DNA from 3 places in the Paraburkholderia sp. GAS32 genome. Region 1 is predicted to be linked to each of the others. Evidence: riboswitches for the same ligand, from Rfam matches in the RefSeq annotation. Region 1 holds a riboswitch; each other region holds the start of a gene.
The links. A riboswitch is a leader RNA that binds a small molecule or an ion and turns the genes downstream of it on or off. The one in region 1 is predicted to bind cobalamin.

Region 1 (6,058 bases):
GCGAGAAGCCGGTGAAAGCGATATTGATCTGTGCTGCGCTGGCCGCGGCGAGTCTGACTGGATGCGCCGGTTTGAACGCCGATGTGCACACGGCGAATCCCTCGGCCGTGCTGCAGGGCGAGCGCACCTATACGATTGCGCGCATGCCGTCGCAGGATGTCAGCGCGGATCATCCGCAATTTGAAACGATGCTGCGCGATGAGCTGGCGAAGAACGGCTTCACCGATTCGGCGGGCAAGTCCGCGCACTATTTGCTGTCGATTGCGTATGACACGCGGCCGGCCGCAATCGGCGTGGGCGCGAAGGACTGCGCGCCAGGCGTGTGCGAACGCTCGCCCGAACCGCCGTTTTCGCTATTCGGCGGACGCGCTTATCAGCACGCGCTGACGCTGCGGTTTTTCGAGCAGTCGAGCGGACAGGAAGTCTACAAGGTGAGCGCGGCCAGCAGCGATCGCGATGCCGACCCGCTGCATGCGATGCCGGTGCTGGTGAAAAGCGCGCTGGCAAAATTTCCGTTCGATGCGCCGCCCGACTGGCGCGTGAAACTGCGAACCGATCAGGCGGGCGGCGTGCCGGATGTGGTTTCGGTCAAGCCTGTTCAGCCGTAGCAGTCAGAGGTCTGCGCCCCCGTTATTCCGGCGCTTTGTCGTCTGCCGGCCAGCGATTTTCGAACACGCAATCGGCGAGCGGCATGCGGCTCGCCCAGCGTTCGGTTTCCAGCATCGGCTCGCTATAGAACTGATCGACGTGGCCGAGACACAGGATCGCCACCGGCCGTGCGCCCTCGGGCATATGCAGCAGCGTACGCACCGTGTCGACGTCGAATAGCGACACCCAGCCCATTCCCAGACCTTCCGCCCGTGCGGCCAGCCACATGTTCTGGATCGCGCACGCCACGGAAGCCAGGTCCATTTCCGGCAAGGTGCGGCGTCCGAAGATGTGACGCTCGCGGCCGTCCATCAGCGCCATCACCAGCAGTTCGCCGCATTCCAGCATGCCTTCCACTTTCAGCTTCATGAACTCTTCGCGACGCTTGCCGAGTGCGTCGGCGGTGGCGAGGCGTTCGCTTTCGACGCTCGCGTGCAGCGCCGTGCGCAAAGCCGGGTCGGTAATGCGCGCGATGCGCCATGGCTGCATGAAGCCGACGCTCGGCGCATGATGCGCCGCATCGAGCAGGCGTTGCAGCACGGCAGGGTCAACCGGGTCGCGCACGAAATGGCGCATGTCGCGCCGCTCGTAAATCGCGCGGTAGACGGCTTCGCGTTCGGAATCGTTAAAAGGCTTCGCCATGGAACAGGGCGGCCGTGAAGGCCGGGTTGGAGGGCCAATAAGCATGCATATAGGTTGCCACGATCGAGCCGGCGCGGAATACGGCCTCGCCGGGGGCATCGTTATTTGGCCGGGTGGCTGAACGCAGCGGCGTGAGCGGCGTCGTCAGCTTTGAGTAGTGAAATGTGTGGCCGGTCATTGAACCGTGCAGGCTGTCGATCTGTTGCATGCCGAGCGCGGTGAAGCGCGTTTGCATTGTTGCATGGCCGGGCAGCAGGCCGAGCATCGGCGTTGTGGTGCCGCCCGTGTCGGTCAACTGTTCAAGCAGGTAGAGCATACCGCCGCATTCGGCGACGACCGGTTTGCCTGCTGCAGCATGCGCGAGAATCGTTGCGGCACTGCGCAGATTGCGGGCGAGCAATTCCGCATGCAGTTCGGGATAGCCGCCTGGCAGGTACAGGGCGTCGGCATGCTCCGGCAGCGCTTCATCGGCGAGCGGTGAGAAATAATCGATGTGCGCGCCGAGTGTCGCCAACAGCGTGACGTTGGCCGGATAGATGAACGAGAATGCGGCATCGCGCGCAATGGCGATGCGCTTGCCTTCCAGAAGACGCGGCGGTGCTTCTTCTATAGGCGTGCCGAATTCGACCGGCGGCGGCAATTTGGCCAGCGCGGTTTGCGCGAGCGCATCGGCGGCGCGATCCAGACGTGTGTCAAGATCGTCGATCTCCGCCGCCTGATGCAAGCCGAGATGGCGGTCGGGCAGCTCGATCTCGTCGTTGCCGCTGATGTGCCCGCACCAGCGCAGGTCCGGCGGCAAAGTCTCTTCAAGCATTTGCGCGTGCCTTGGCGAACCGACCCGATTGGCGAGCACGCCGTAAAACGGTACCTCCGGCCTGAATTGCGCAAGGCCGAAAGCGACCGCGCCGAAGGTCTGCGCCATGGCTTTCGCCGAAATCACCGCGAGTACCGGCACGCCGAATGTGGTTGCCAGATCTGCGCTGCTCGGCGTGCCGTCGAACAGACCCATCACGCCTTCGATCAGAATCAGATCCGCTTCGGCGGCCGCCTGCGCGAGCAGATTGCGACAGGCCGACTCACCCACCATCCACAGATCGAGCGACAGGACTGGCGCCCCGCTGGCACGCGCCAGGATCATCGGGTCGAGAAAGTCGGGGCCGGTCTTGAATACGCGCACGCGTCGCCCCTGTCGCCGATGGTAGCGAGCCAGACCCGCGGTAATCGTGGTCTTGCCTTGGCCCGACGCGGGCGCGCTAATGAACAGGGCGGGGCACGCGGACATCGCTCAGAACTCCACGCCACGCTGCGCTTTCACGCCTTGCTCGCGATACGGGTGCTTGACGATGCGCATTTCGGTGACGAGGTCGGCGGCTTCGATCAGCGCGTCCGGCGCGTGACGGCCGGTCACCACCACGTGCAGCATCGCCGCGCGCGCGTTCAGTACCGACAGTACTTCGTCGAGCGGCAGGTATTCGTATTTCAGCACGGTGTTCAGTTCGTCGAGGATCACCATCTGATAGTCGCCGCTTTCGATCATGCGACGTGCTTCGTTCCACCCTTTGCGCGCGGTGGCGATGTCGGCGTCGCGATTCTGCGTGTTCCAGGTGTAGCCGTCGCCCATCGTGACGAAGTCGCAATTGGCGATTGCGCCGAGGAAGTCGCGCTCCGACGTATGCAGCGCGCCCTTGATGAATTGCACGACGCCGAGGCGCATGCCGTGCCCGAGCACGCGCACGGCCATGCCGAACGCTGCGGTGGTTTTGCCTTTGCCGGTGCCGGTATTGACGATCAGCAGACCTTTTTCGACGGTGGCGCTGGCCTGCTTTTTCTCATGGCCCTCGCGCCGGCGTTCGGTCATGCGCTGATGGGATTCGGGATCGGTCTTCATGGGAGGTCCTGTTCTTGAGCGTCGGTGTTTGTGTGTTCGCGGGCGGGGCGGGCGGTGGTCGATGCTATCGCGACTGTGACGCCGGCGTGTACGGTTTTGCGCACGAGTAGCCGTGCGTTGGGGGTGTCGGCTGCAGACGAGGCAACTGGGGTAATTGATCCAACCGATGCATGGGCCGCACCAGGTACGCTGGCTGCACCAGATTCGGCCGCCGCAGCGAGCAAGGCGCACGGCTCACAGACGCCGTCTATGCCGAGATGCTCGCGTGCGGCCGCCGACGGATCGTCCACGGAGATCGCCGCAATTTGCTCGCGGCTGAACAGCTTCAGCGGCAGCGCATGACGTGCGCAGAATTCGAGTAAGCCGGCTTCCTGGGCTTTGACGTCGACCGAGGCGATCGTGCTGATTTCGTCGAATGGATGCGAGCCGAGCGTGGCACGTACAGCCGTTTCGATTTCCTCGGCGGAGCTGTGCAAACGACAACCGATACCGACCGTTAGCGTTTTCATTGCGTGTCCGCGGGGTTCGCTGCCAACATTCACCGCATGCCGCGCCAACGCCAGCGACGCCACACCGCCGATCACCACGATCGCCGGCGAGCCGAGCCCGGCGCGCGAGACCGTATCCGCGAACTCGCCGAGCCGCGCGAGCGCATGCCGTTGCTCGGGGCGCGTAGCCGATTCGATCGCCGCGCACGGCGTATCGGCGCTCATCCCGGCCGCGAGCAACGCGTCGACGATTTCGTTCAGCCGCCGCATGCCCATGTAAATCACCAGCGTCATCCGCGTGGCGACGAGCGCGGCCCAGTCCGGCTCGCCGCTGCCGGCGCCGTGTCCGGTGACGAACACCACACCTTGCGCGTGATCGCGATGCGTCACAGGAATGCCGATTGCCGCGGGCGCCGCAATCCCGGCGGTGATGCCGTTGATCACGTCCACGCGGATGCCCGCGGCATGTAGCGCTTGCTGTTCTTCGCCGCCACGGCCGAACACGAACGGATCGCCGCCTTTCAAACGGGCGACGCTGCGTCCCGCCTGCAGATGTTCGAGCATTTGCGCGACGATGCCGGCCTGCGGCGTCGACGGATGCCCGCCACGTTTGCCGACGTACACGACCAGCGCGTCGGCGCGCGCGAACTGCAGCACGTCGGGGTTCACCAGATCGTCGACCAGGACCACATCGGCTTGCGCCAACGCGCGCGTTGCCTTGAGCGTCATCAGTTCGACATCGCCGGGGCCGGCGCCGATCAGCCAGGCGCGGCTCATTGCGGCGTGCATGGCGTGCGCCATGTCGTGATAAACGGAAACGGATGAGGCTCGATGAGGCCGGAGGCGACGGAAATTGAGGTCATGCGGTGCTACGGATTACGCGCGACGAATAACGCTGCTCGCCGCGTTTCTCACAGGGAAACGCCAACGGCCGCGCGACGTCGTGCTTCAGCGCCTTCACATCCGTCCCTCGCGGATTCCGGCGGCCGGCAGCGTGACGTTCGCTGCCTCCGCGTCTGGCCGGTATCCGGGCTGGCGGCCTCATGCGTTTTGCCTTCCCGTCCGGATTCGTCGGACAGTGGCATCAAAAACGCATGCGCGATGCGAAAGCACCGCAGGTCGCTTACCGTTGCGGGGACAGCACAGGTTGAGCGCAGCGAGCGCGGCCTGTTTCCCGTTTAACTGCACATGTGAACGCATATGCGGGCACCAAACGCGCGCATACGATAGCACACGGCGGGCCGCGCCGGCACTGTGGAAAGGCCTTGCCGCAGCCCGCGGTTCCTTGACGGCACGGGGCGCTCGGCCTACACTCGCACGCACTTTGGTGCTCGCGTGCGCGCTCGTGCGCATGCAGTTAAACGGGAAACAGGGTGCCCACCTGCAATGGACCGGGTCAACCTGTGCTGCCCCCGCAACGGTAAGCGAAAAGCGGTGCGTTCAAGAGCGCCGCGGAGCCGGCTTCGATGTCCACGCGCAAGGCCGCGTCGGCATATAACCACTGGGCGAGAAACCACTCGTCCGGGAAGGGGAAGCGGCGCTTTCGCCAGCCCGGATACCGGCCAGACTACGAAGAACGACCATCGCGGGGATGCGGTGGCGCGTTCATGACCTCATTCTCGTTTTCTGTTTTTCGGTTGCCTCGGCAACGCCGTTGTTCGTCCCCGTGTCTGGTTAATGTCGTGGTTTGGGGCATGTGCCCCGTTTGCCCAACCTGTACACAATGCGCCGGCGTGCACGAGCAGCTCCTACGGATGGACCTCACGATGCAAACTCAAATGCGCAAGATCCCCGTCACCATCGTCACGGGCTTTCTCGGCAGCGGCAAGACCACGCTGCTGCGGCACATTCTTCAGCATGCGGGCGGCAAGCGCATCGCGGTGATCGTCAACGAGTTCGGCGAACTCGGCATCGACGGGGAAATCCTCAAGGGTTGCGGCATCGGCTGCGATGAAAACGGCGTCGAAACCGAAGGGCAACTGTATGAACTCGCGAACGGCTGCCTGTGCTGCACCGTGCAGGAAGAGTTTTTCCCGGTGATGGAAAAGCTGGTGGAGCGCCGCGAGCAGATCGATCATGTATTGATCGAGACGTCCGGCCTCGCATTGCCGAAGCCGCTGGTCCAGGCGTTCAACTGGCCGCAGATCAAGAATAGCTTTACCGTCGACGCGGTCGTTACCGTGGTTGACGGCCCGGCCGCGGCGAGCGGCCAGTTCGCCGACAACCCGGTCGCCGTGGATGCGCAACGCAAGGCCGATCCGAATCTCGATCACGAATCGCCGTTGCACGAATTGTTCGAAGACCAATTGTCGGCGGCCGATCTGGTGATTCTGAACAAAACGGATCTGCTCGACGACGCGCAGCAGGCTTCTGTCGAGGCCACCATCCGCGA
Region 2 (6,058 bases), on a different contig from region 1:
AGTTGCCATGGCAGCGGACACTCCCGGCACGATGGCGAGTTGGACCGAGCGCCAGTCAGCGTTCGTCGAAGCGCCTTCTTCGAGCGCTTCAAGCACCGCTGCCGCCATCGCAAACACGCCGGGATCGCCCGACGACACCATCACCACTGACCGTCCAGTGCTCGCGAGTTCGAACGCATGGCGCGCCCGCTGCATCTCTTCGCGATTGTCCGTGCCGTGTACGCGTTGGTCGGCACGCAAGGGGCCGGCCATTTTCACGTATGTTTCGTAGCCGAGAATATCGGTGGCTTCGTTCAGCGCCGTTCGTGCGGCGGGCACCATCAGATCGGCGCTGCCGGGGCCGAGGCCGATCACGGTCAAGCGGCCGCGCGTACGGCCAATCGTGCTCGGGTCGATTGCCAACGCGGCCAACGCGAGTGCAACCCCTGCGTCCGCGTCGTCATGCAAGGTTTGATAAGGCAGGCGCAGCGCGGCATGCAGCAAATTGCTCGGCGGCTCGCCGTCCTCCGGGCCCGCCTGGGCAAAACGCAGCGGCACGTTCAGGCTCGCCGCGGCATCGGCGAGCGCCGGGTTTGCCATGTGTTCGGAAGGAACCAGCAATGCCGCGAGCGAGAGTGGTGCAAGACCGTGCGCGTCCAATGCCTCTTGTACCAGCGCGGCGATTCGAGCGCCGGAAGCCGTCTGCGAATCAGCACCGGAATTTGCGCCGAGGTCCGTATCCGTATTGGAATGCGCAGCGGCACTCGGCACGGTCACTGCCGCCACCACACTCCGCGGATGAATCACCAACTCATCATCCCGCCCATCCCACGCACGTGGCGTCACGCGGATCGCGAGACGTCCGGATTCAGAGCGAGGCAATTGCGCGTCATCGAGCCACGGCGCTTCACCCTCGATGCGCGTGCTTTCACCCGCCAGCAGATCAGACACGAAGCGCTTGCCTTGCGCTATATCGGCAAGCGCATAGCCCTCAGGCGGATTGAGCATACACGTTCCAAAGCGCAGTTCGCCACTCGTTGTAATCGCAGGCGACACGTTCAACGCAGCCGCAATCTCGCGAGCCATCACGTTGACGCCGGCAAGCCCACCGAGCAAGGGCACGACCGCACTCCCATCTTCTGCAACGGCCAGCACCGGCGGCTCGACGCCCTTATTCGACAACAAGGGCGCGACGCAACGAATCACGATCCCGGCGGCGCACAACGCGATGATCGGCGTACCGCGCGCATACAGATCACACAGATGCGCGCGGAGTTCCGTGTATGAGACGTCAGCCTCGACTCGGCCCTGCAAGGCATGCACCTGGCAACCGGCATACAACATCTGGATACGCCGTGCGGTCTCCAGCGCGCCCGCACCGAGAATCACGATCGCGGGCGGCGTCAACCTTGCCATTTTTCCCCCGGCACCACGAGCAGCGAAAAATACGGCGAGGCCATCGGGTCGACTTCGTCAAGCGGCACGATGCGCTGATTGCCCATGGTCGCGCGTTCGACATAAAGCGCACGATGCGCGAGTCCAAGTTCGCCGAGCACGCGCCGCACCTTATCGAAATTGCGGCCGAGTTTCATGATGACGGCAGCGTCGGCATCGGCGAGACGCCGCCGCAGTTCGTCTTCAGGCAACACGCCGGAGAGCACCGACAAACTCTGATTGCGATACACCAGCGGCGAGCCGAGTACCGCTGCACCGCCGAGCATCGAGCACACGCCGGGCACGACTTCGGCTTCGAAACGCGCCGCGAGGCGGTCGTGCAAATACATGTACGAGCCGTAGAAAAACGGATCGCCCTCGCAAATCACCGCTACGTCGCGGCCCGCGTCGAGATGGCCGGCGACGACCTCCGCAGCGGTGTCATAGAAGTCGGCGATGATCACTTCATACGAAAGCGGCGGTTCGAGCGCTTCGGTCGTGACGGGATAAACGAGCGGCAGATGCTGTTGAGCGTCATGCAGATGCGCCTCGATGATGCTGAAGGCGTTGCCCTTCTTACCCTTTGCGACGAAATACGCGACCACGGGCGCCGCTTTCAGCAAACGCAGCGCTTTCAGTGTGATGAGCTCAGGGTCGCCGGGGCCCACGCCCAGTCCGAATAAACGTCCTTGCACCGTCATTTACTCGACCTCCGTCGCCAGTGCGTTCACGGCAGCGGCGGCCATCGCGCTGCCGCCGCGTCGACCGTGAACCACGACGTAGGGCACGCCGCGACTGTCTTCGGCAAGCATCGCTTTCGATTCGGCCGCGCCGACAAAACCGACCGGAAAGCCGAGGATCAGTGCGGGTTTTGCTGCGCCGGCATCGAGCATGTCGAGCAAGTGAAAGAGGGCGGTCGGCGCATTGCCGATCACGACGACGCTGCCGGCCAGCCGGGCCCGCCACAATTCGAGCGCAGCCGCCGAGCGCGTATTGCCGAGTTCGCGTGCGAGTGCGGGCACGTCCTGATGCGTCAGCGTGCAAATCACGTCGTTGTTCGCGGGCAGGCGTGCGCGCGTGATGCCTTGCGCCACCATGCCGGCATCGCACAGAATCGGCGCGCCTTGCGCCAGTGCCGTACGGCCCGCGGTGCCTGCGCCTTCGGAAAACTGAAGATCTTCAACGACGTCGACCATGCCGCAGGCGTGGATCACGCGCACCGCGAGTTTCTCGAGGTCGGCGGGGATGCGCGACAGGTCGGCCTCCGCACGTATCGTCGCGAAGGATTGGCGATAGATCTCCTGACCGTCGCGAATGTAATCAAGCATCTGAGGGGCTCCGGGCCGGGTGTGCCAATGGGGCGAGCATGTCGGCGGCTTGTTCGATCGTAAGTTGGTGCGCGACGCGCGAGCCGAAACCCGCCTGGCCGTCGCGTCGATAAAGGTCGTAGATGCCGGGCGCCGCAGCCAGCAGCGTGTACGGCGCGCAATGTGCGGCAGCGCATGAGCGCGGACAGCCGCTCAGATGGACGTCGATGCCATCGGGCAAGCGATCTGCTAGCCGTAACGCATCGGCTTTGGTGTCGGCGAGGCTTTTTGCACAGCCTGTGGAACCGGCGCAGGCGATCAGACGTGTCATAGGCTGCGCTGGATCGCATGCGAGGCCTAGCGCGTTCATTTCAGCGAGCACGGTGGGTGCGGCATCGGCTGCGATATCGGGTAGTAACACGCTTTGCCAGGGCGTCATGCGCAGCGTGCCGTTGCCTTGCTGTTGCGAGAGCGTGGCGAGGCCGCGCAAGGTCGTGGCGTCGAGGCGTCCGAGCGGCGGTTGGCCGCCTACGTGCAGCATTCCCACGACTCGCTGTGCGTGCGCGCCGAGTCGCAGCGTGGTATCGGCGGGCGTGGGGCGTAGCCAGTTTGCAAGCGATGTGTCGCGTGACAGCGGGAAATCGACGTACGTTTGAGTGTGCTGCAATAGCGCGTCGACGGGATGCGTGGCGAGCAGGTGACGCATGCGCGTGGCATCTGGGGCGGCCAGATCGAGGAACGTATGCAGCAGCGCGCGGACGAGGTCTGTGACTTGCGCGGGCAGCACTGCGGCGAGAGCGCCTGCGTAATTCGGATGAGGATGGTCAACGGCGCTATGCGAGCCGGTACGCGCGATATGCTGGAAGGCATCGGCATCGGCATCGGCATCGGCATCGGCATTGACGTCAACGTCCGCGTTCGCCACAGCAGGCGGACAACCTGCCAATCCAAGCACAAATCGCACACCGTCTTCAGCTTGCGTCGCCGCGAGCCAGACATCATGTGGATGATCGAGTCTGGCAAGACGCTCACCACCATCGAGCAGTAGCGCGAATTTGGGCGATAGCGCCGCGAAACGCGCTTCGGATTGCAGCAACGTGAGCAGTTCGACGCAAAGCGGCCTCGTATCGAACAGCGCAAATGGATCGCGCCCGGCAGTTGGGCTCACCATCACATTGCGCACATCGTCCGCAGCGGACGCCGAAATTGCGGTAGGAGCTTGTCGTGCGGTCGTCGGTCGCGTATTCGAAGCATCCGCTGCGCCGAACCGAGATGCGGTTGAAGTATTTGCCAAGGTCTTTAGCAGCAAGCTGTCAGCATCCACCGCACCGGTCGCCCGAATCGGCCCAAGCCCCGCATCGACCAGCGCCGCGATCAACGCCGCTTCATGCCCGCTTCGCACGCCACGCACCTGCAGATTCGCGCGATTGGTCAGCTCGACCACACCGGCCGCATGCCGCTCGCTGACGTCGGCGATCACCGCGGCCTGCGCCGCGCTCAACTCACCGCCGGGCAATTTGATCCGGCAAATCCCCCCATCGCGCGCCGCGACGATGCGCAGCAGCCCCGGGCACGCCGAGGGCCGCAGCGCGAGGGCCGCATCGGGCAAAGCAGTGGAGGGCGAAGCTTGATTCAAGACGGACACCGGGTTTAGCGTCGCGCGACGGCCCGAGCAAGCCGCAAAGCGGCGATTGCTGCGGCATCGGTACACCCCGCCCGATGTAGGCTGGCACGAACAGTCTGGCCGGCAGGTCTCCTGGCTGGCAGGTCATGGTCCGCCGCGGCCTTCCCGGTCGAACCAGTGGCGCGGAGCGCAGGCGGACTCGCTGCATACAGTTGCGGGGGCAGCCACAGCAACACTGTGTTCCCTCTTCGGCCCCGAAGGGCACCGGCGGCTGTATTATGCCTTTTTTCGAACAGCACAACGAGGCTGGACGCTTTGATCGGCGTGGCACAGCGCATTATTTGAAGATACAGAATGAGGATGGATGCATGCCGGCGTGGCTGACCGTGGTGGGCATAGGCGATGACGGCTTCGCCGGCTTGGGGAGGCCCGCGCGGCGTGCTTTGCTGGAAGCGTCGGTGGTTTATGGCGGCGAACGTCATCTGGCGATGCTGCCCGCACGCCTCGCCGCGCGCCGTGAGGCATGGCCCAGGCCGTTCGATCTCGCGCCTTTGCTGGCCGAGCGTACGGGGTCGGTGTGTGTGCTGGCGAGTGGGGATCCGATGCTGTTCGGCGTCGGCGCGACCCTCGCGCGGCAGTTGCCGGCAGGCGAGTTGCGGGTATTGCCGGCGCCGTCGTCGTTGTCGCTGGCGGCCGCGCGGCTTGGCTGGCCGTTGCAGGACGTCGCCACGGTTTCGCTGGTGGGAAGGCCATTGCCGACGCTGAATGCTCATCTGCACGACGGCGCGCGCGTCTTCGTGCTGAGTGCCGATGGGCGCACGCCCGCCGCGCTGGCCGAACTGCTGAATGCGCGCGGTTTCGGCGCGACCCGGATGACCGTGCTGGAACATTTGGGCGGCGATCTGGAGCGGTGTATCGATGGCCGTGCGGACCAGTGGTCTGCGGGCGAAGTGGCAGCGTTGAACCTGATCGCGCTTGAATGCCGTGCAACGGAAGGCGCCCCGCGTTTGCCGCTGACCGTCGGCTTGCCCGACGACGCCTTTCGCCACGACGGTCAGTTGACCAAGCGCGACGTCCGCGCGATCACGCTGGCACGCCTCGCGCCGACGCCCGGCGAATTGCTATGGGACGTGGGCGCGGGCAGCGGCTCGATCGGCATCGAATGGATGCGCGCGCACCCGACCTGCCGCGCGATTGCGATCGAAGGGCACGCGGAGCGGCAGCGGTTCATCGAGCACAATCGCGATGCGTTGGGCGTGCCGGGTCTGCAACTGGTGGCTGGCCGCGCGCCTGATGCGCTGGAAGGATTGGCTGTGCCGGATGCCGTGTTCATCGGCGGTGGCGTGACGGTGCCGGGCGTGCTCGACGCGTGCTGGGCGCGTCTGCGCGACGGCGGACGTCTGGTTGCCAATGCCGTGACCTTGCAAGGCGAGGCCGCGCTGGCAGCGTGGCGTGAGCAACACGGTGGCACGTTGACCCGCATTGCGCTGGCCGACGCACAGCCGCTTGGCGGCTTCGATACGTGGCGCCAGGCGCTGCCGATCACGCTGCTGGAGGTCACGAAGCTGGCTGACGGCGCCGACGGCACGTTCCGTGCGAGCGGCGCGAACAGCACGAGCAATACGAGCAGCACGAACGGCGCTAGTGGCATCAATGCCGCCATATGCACATCCGGCACCTCAGCCACCCCCGCAGACTCACCACCCCACCCGTA
Region 3 (6,058 bases), on a different contig from region 1:
CATGCAGCTTCGGCAGCGCATCGCGCACGGCTTTGCGGTCGGGGCCGCCGGCGCGCAGCGCATAGGCGGCGATGATGACAGCGTCATACGCATAAGCATTGAAAGCGTCCGGCTCACGGTGGTATTTCGCCTCGAAGCGTTTGACGAAGCTTTGCACTTCAGGCCCGGATTCACCAGGGAAGAAGCTGGTGTTCGTCGCCACACCGTTGACAGCCGTCCCGCCGAGTTCGAGGAATTTCGGCGAATACACGGAACTGGCTGCGGCGATCGGCAGGTTGATACCGCTTGTGCGCGCCTGGCGGGCGATCTGCGCGCCGTCGGAGTAGTACGAGATCAACACGATGCCATCCGGATTCGCAGCGCTCACGCGCACCAGCGTCGCGCGGAAATCTTTCTCGGCCGACTGATAGCCCTCTGCCGCCACGACTTGCGCACCGCGTTCGTTGGCGGCTTTGACGAAGACGTCCTTGCTGGTGCGTCCCCAGTCGGTGTTCAGATAGAGCACGGCGATGCGCTTGAGGCCGAGCGTTTTCACGGCGAGGTCGGCAAGCAGCGGCTGGGCGTCGGCCTGGCTGACTGACGGGCTCCAGATGTAGTCGCCGCCTTTGGTGAAGTCAGGATGCGAGTTGGTGAAACCGAGTTGCACGAGGCCGGCATGCTGATAAATCGGCGAGGCGGCCATCGAAGCCGGACTGGAGAAGTCGCCGAGTTCGATCAGGATGCGCGGGTCGTTGACGAATTTCTGCGCGATCGTGATGGACTGGCGCGGGTCGCTCTGGCTGTCCTCGAAGACGTAGTTCAGCGGGCGGCCGTTGATGCGGTTGTGGCTGTTGATCTCATCCAATGCAAGATCGAAGCCGGCTTTCCATTGCGCGCCGTACTGAGCGTTCTGTCCGGTCAGCGGGCCGCTGACGCCTATCAGGATCGGATCGCCCGAAGGTGGCGCTGCGATTGCCGTTGTCGTCGTTATTGCCGATGCGGCCAGCAGCAGAAGTGTCGTGATGCGAGTGGCCCATGATGGGCGCAGGTTTGATGTATTCGACATGGCTCCAGGCTCGGTTTGCTTGAGATTGGAGTGTGTCGGATTTGCCCCGGCTTCGGGCAACCAAGCGATTCGCATAACGTTATGCGGCCATGGAACTTGTCCACAGAAAATGTTCGCAAGCCTGTGGATAACATTCCTGCAAACGCGCCAAGTACTTGATGTATTTAACTTCTCTCGCGCTGCACGCCGGCGTGACCGCGGCTCGCGCGGTCACGCCATTCACATCAAAGGTAAGCGGACTTCGCGGCGCTGCGGCTCGCGGGAGCCAGCAATTTGCTTCGCTCGACGAGGGCGCCGAACAGCAGCCCAACTGTCGTCCACATAACCACCTGCATGCCGATGGCCGCGACGCGGAACTTCCACAGCAGCACCGCCGGGAAAGCCGCCGGCACTTCGTTGATCGTCGGCATCGACAGTTGCACGGCAGCAATGATCACGACGAACACCAGGCCCGCCACAATCGAGCCATTCCACGCGCCCAGCTTCAGCGCCGCGCGGCGCCGAACCTTCAGCGAGAACACCATTGCGGCCAGCGAGATCGCGATCATCAGGAAGAACAAGCCGGTCCGCGTCCCGATCGTCTCGGGGTCGCCCACCGAAGGGGGATTCGCCGGGTACTTGATGTTCGGAACGATCACCAGCGCAATAAACGCGCCAAGCGCGAGCCATGCGGACAACGCGCGCGCACTCAGCGCGCCGACGCGGCCATACGCATACGCGAACACCAGCGAGAACAGGCCACCGAACGCGGCGCCGTACGTGACCACGCCAGTCAACAATCCCAGGCCCGCCTGGGTGCCGCGGCTCACCAGTTCGGATTCGGGCGCTTCGCCTTTGGCGGCGTCGGCCTTTTCCTCGAAGGAAATCGCCTGGTCGACCTGCGGTTCGCCCACCAATCTCGCGAAGCCGAACGTGAGCAATCCCGCGGCGATGCCTGCAAGCATCCCGCGTACCAACAATTTACCAACCATGTTCGACTCCGTTAGTGGCAGGGAAAGCCGAGCAGATGGCGGCCGTCGTGCACGAATTCATGCACATACATGCCAGGCACCAGCGACGTGGCACCCTGTTCCGCACCAACGAAATACAGCGCGAGCAACAGCAGCAAGCCGCCAAACACGACCCAAGGCAGCAATTCACGCAGCGGAATCGGCGTGGGTTGGGCGACAGGCTGTGTCGTGGAATCGAAAACAGCGTTGGTCATAATTGACATCTCCTGGGGGTAACGCGCCCCGATAGTCGATTGAAGAGGGATGGTGCGAAGCTCAGGTCTGGCTTTCGGCTCGTGAATGCCGATTACAGTGGCGCGACCGCGCCGGGCTCTCACCGGCTTCCGTGCTTCGCAGTGACGCTATTCTACGCGCTAAACTTTGCCTCCCGGCAACGTAAAGCATGCACGCGGCGTCCCGCTTTAGTCCGGTCTTTATGGAAATCAACTGAATGGACACACGGCTGTTACTGATCAGCCACGCATCGACCGCGGCGATGCGCGCGGGCCGCTTCCCCGCCGACGACCCGCTCGATGCACGTGGCCTCGCCGAAGCGGCCGCCGCACGAGCACGCCTGTCGATTCCGGACGACGCGGCGGTTTTCGTCAGCCCGGCCGTTTGTGCGCGCGACACGGCGTCGGCCCTGGGGCTCGGTGCCGCGGCATTGGGCCAAGGCACATCGGTCGACAAAGGACTGGCGGATATGGACTACGGCCTGTGGCATGGCCGCCGCCTTGCCGATCTCGCGCTCGAAGCATCGCACGACCTCGCCACTTGGACACATGATCCCGACGCAGCCGCGCACGGCGGCGAGTCATTCAGTCAACTCGTGAAGCGGGTGGGACAGTGGCTCGATGCGCTAAACGGTGCGTTGAGCGAGGGCGTCATACTAGGCAACACGCAAAACGTGGTCGCCGTCACGCACGCGCCTGTGATCCGGGCCGCGATCGTTCATGCGCTTGGAGCGCCGCCGGCCGTGTTTCCACGCATCGAGATCGCGCCGCTCTCGATGGTCGAGTTGCGACGCTCGCGACGCGGCTGGACATGGTGGCCGGCGTCGCAATAAGGGCCGCGCGCGGACAGCCCGAAACGCATCTGCCCACTCATTTGCCCGATACAACCAGCCGCAACTTGCTCGAATCAGCCCGCGTCAATGTGATATCGGTCCGTTTGGCGCGCGTGCCCAGATAAAAATGCTGACGTCCGGGTGAATTCTGGTCATGCGTCGCGTCCGGCAGGCACGAGGCGATGTCCGCCGCGACGCCCTGCAGCGCGTCCGCACTCGAACCGGCGTCGTGATGCGGCGTCCACGTGCATTGATAACTCCCGCGGCTCGCCGAACACTGGGCGTCATCGCCGTAGGGTTGCGCGACGCCCTTGCCGTCTTCCGGTGTCAGTGAAGCCAGGCCGTCCGGCGCAGCCGCAACGATCCGTTTGAGCGATGCGCACGGGCTAGGCGCATCGTCGGCATTCGCGCTGCACGGCAGCAAGGCGCTAAGCGATACAGCGGCGATCGTGGCCGCGAGGATTCGGGTCTTGTTCATGTCGGCACAGTCCTTTGAAAGCTGGCCTTATCGCAGTAGCACGCTTCATGCCTTGCCGAACAACGCCGCCAGCCCCTGCACCGATGCAAAAATCCCCTTCGTATCGTGCCCAACGCCGTCGATCACAAACGTACGATGCTTCGCCGCCCCTTCCGGATGCCTCGCCGCCATATAGCGCGCGTAAGCCAGTCCGCGCCCCAGCCGATGCTCGCCTTGAGTCTGCGCAGCGCATGAACGGTCGAGTGCCGGATGCTGCGGATCGCAATCCGCGCCGCCGAGCAGCACAGTGACGTCGCGGCGCGCATAGCGCGATTCGAGCGCATCAGCGGAGCCCGCCTCCCCGCCACTCGAAGCATAGGCAGGCAAATCTTCGAGCCCATACTTCCAGCGATTAAACGACGGGCACGCCGCCGCATCGAACGCCGCGAATTCACCGGACGCGGTCGGCCGCATCGCGTCGAAGTACACATACGACGAAGGATTCGCGACCACATAGCGCGGCGCGATTCCGCGCGCGACGAGCGGCGCCTCACCTCGCGTCACCACGGCATAGCGCTGCACCACCTGGCCACCACCCGAATGCCCGGCGATCACCACCTCGGTTAGCGACGCAAACTGCGCGCTCGACGCCAGCGTCTGCAGGATGGCGTCGAGTACATCGAACGAACTGAGCGGCGCCGGACCTTCGGCGTTGTCGCCGCCCATCCAGCCAGCCCATTCCCAATGCAGCGTGGATGACGGCAACACATGCGCGCTAACGTCGGCACTCGCGAGGAATTGCGGCACGATCAGCAGCGTATCGGCTGCATCGCCACCAGCAAGTGCGCACGCGCGCTCCGCCAGATGGAAGTACGTGTCCGCGTTGCGCAGGCGTCCGTGAATCAGAATCACGGCACGCTTGACGTCACACGTCGGCGCAAGCCAGTCGCCGTTCGCGAACACCGGCACGGTGCCGCTGCCCGCAGGCGTCGCGACACTCAGGTGCCGGCTGGCGACGACAGCGACCGGACGTTCATTCGGTGCGCGTTCGTCATCTGTTATCAAAGGCTGGGTCATGCAATAAGCTCGTGGGTCATCTAATCAGTCTGGCTAGTGGCGGTTAACGCGTGACGAACTTCGCCGTTGCGCCGCCCGGCTCACGTCCCGAGCGCGTGAAATACACCATCGCGAGCGACACGCAACCGGCAAAGATCAGGTAGAACGCCGGCGTCAGACTGCTGCCAGTCAGATGCGTCAAGCCGGTGATGGTGAGCGGCGCCATGCCGCCGAACAGCGTCACCGCAATGTTGTACGACAGCGCCACGCCCGCCGAACGGCTGCGCACCGGAAACAGCGTCGCGAGCATGCCGGGGTGCGAACCGGACATGGCGGCGAGGAACACCGTCGCGACCATCTGCGCGATGAACAGATGCCCCGGCGTGGGATTCGTCACGACGAAGTGATAAAGCGGATATACGCAGACCATCCACGTGATTACGATCGGATAGAACAGCCGGTACGCGCCGTAACGATCGGCAAGCTTGCCGGACAGCGGAAACAGGAACAGATTCAGCACGCCCGACACAAACGCGCCGAGCAGCGCGGTGGACAGCGGCAGATGCAATTGCCGCTCGACATAGACCGACAAATACGAGTGCCACACATAATTGGTCGCCGCGCCGATGATGATCACGCCCATCGCGCAAATCGCCGCGTCTCCGTTATCGTGGAAGAACTGGCGCACCGTTGCGCGCGGCGGCTTATCCTTTTGATCGAGCAAGCGCCCGAACTCCGGCGATTCCGCCACGCGATGCCGGATGTAGAAACCGAACGGCCCCGCCAACGCGCCGAACAGAAACGGCAGGCGCCAGCCCCACGCCCCAGTTGCTCATGCGTGAGCTGCGTGGTCAGCAGATAGCCGACGCCTGACGAAAGCAGCAACGCGAACGCCTGCGCCGACATATTGAAGCTGCCGTAGAACATCTTCTTGTGCGGCGGCGCGTACTCGACCAGCATCGCCGATGCCGTCGCGAACTGCCCGCCCACCGAGAGCCCTTGCAACAGCCGCGCGAGCACCACGAGCAACGGCGCCGCGATGCCGATGCTGGCATAACCCGGCGTGAGGCCCATCAACAGCGTGCTCGCCGCCATCGAAATGATCAGCAGCGAGAGCGCTTTGCGCCGCCCCGCCCGGTCCGCGTAAATACCGAACAGAATGCCGCCGATCGGTCGCACGATAAAGCCGACGGCGAACGTGGCGAGCGTCAGCATGATCGACACGAAACCACTGCCGCCGGGAAAGAACACCAGCGCGATGATCTTCGCGAAGTAGCCGTAGATCAGAAAATCGAACCATTCGAGCCCGTTGCCGAGCACCGAGGCAAAGATCGCGCGCCGCACCATCGCCGGGCTCAGTCCGTTCGATGCCTCCGTAGCGAACGCCGCATCGTCACGCTGATTCAAGCTCGCCCCGCTCATTGCTCGCATCCTTTGGTGTCGAA

Region 2: another riboswitch for cobalamin. It lies ahead of P3T25_RS05250 (precorrin-3B synthase); the one in region 1 lies ahead of cobA (uroporphyrinogen-III C-methyltransferase).
Region 3: another riboswitch for cobalamin. It lies ahead of P3T25_RS34690 (CbtB domain-containing protein); the one in region 1 lies ahead of cobA (uroporphyrinogen-III C-methyltransferase).

The regions. Positions count from the first base shown of each region.
Region 1 is NZ_JBNPVS010000077.1:7,834-13,891, reverse strand. It holds gene P3T25_RS45940 (DUF4136 domain-containing protein) at 12-608, shown strand; gene bluB (5,6-dimethylbenzimidazole synthase) at 631-1,290, opposite strand; gene P3T25_RS45930 (cobyrinate a,c-diamide synthase) at 1,274-2,572, opposite strand; gene cobO (cob(I)yrinic acid a,c-diamide adenosyltransferase) at 2,576-3,178, opposite strand; gene cobA (uroporphyrinogen-III C-methyltransferase) at 3,175-4,443, opposite strand; cobalamin riboswitch at 4,668-4,895, opposite strand; cobalamin riboswitch at 4,975-5,247, shown strand; gene cobW (cobalamin biosynthesis protein CobW) at 5,433-6,058, shown strand, end outside.
Region 2 is NZ_JBNPVS010000003.1:278,282-284,339, forward strand. It holds gene cobJ (precorrin-3B C(17)-methyltransferase) at 1-1,395, opposite strand, end outside; gene P3T25_RS05240 (precorrin-2 C(20)-methyltransferase) at 1,383-2,114, opposite strand; gene P3T25_RS05245 (precorrin-8X methylmutase) at 2,115-2,741, opposite strand; gene P3T25_RS05250 (precorrin-3B synthase) at 2,734-4,365, opposite strand; cobalamin riboswitch at 4,450-4,628, opposite strand; gene cbiE (precorrin-6y C5,15-methyltransferase (decarboxylating) subunit CbiE) at 4,713-6,058, shown strand, end outside.
Region 3 is NZ_JBNPVS010000038.1:73,369-79,426, reverse strand. It holds gene P3T25_RS34700 (ABC transporter substrate-binding protein) at 1-1,045, opposite strand, end outside; gene P3T25_RS34695 (CbtA family protein) at 1,270-2,016, opposite strand; gene P3T25_RS34690 (CbtB domain-containing protein) at 2,028-2,249, opposite strand; adenosylcobalamin (AdoCbl) riboswitch at 2,303-2,390, opposite strand; gene P3T25_RS34685 (histidine phosphatase family protein) at 2,486-3,100, shown strand; gene P3T25_RS34680 (hypothetical protein) at 3,138-3,578, opposite strand; gene P3T25_RS34675 (alpha/beta hydrolase) at 3,624-4,634, opposite strand; partial or broken gene P3T25_RS34670 (MFS transporter) at 4,678-6,035, opposite strand; gene P3T25_RS34665 (alpha/beta hydrolase) at 6,032-6,058, opposite strand, start outside.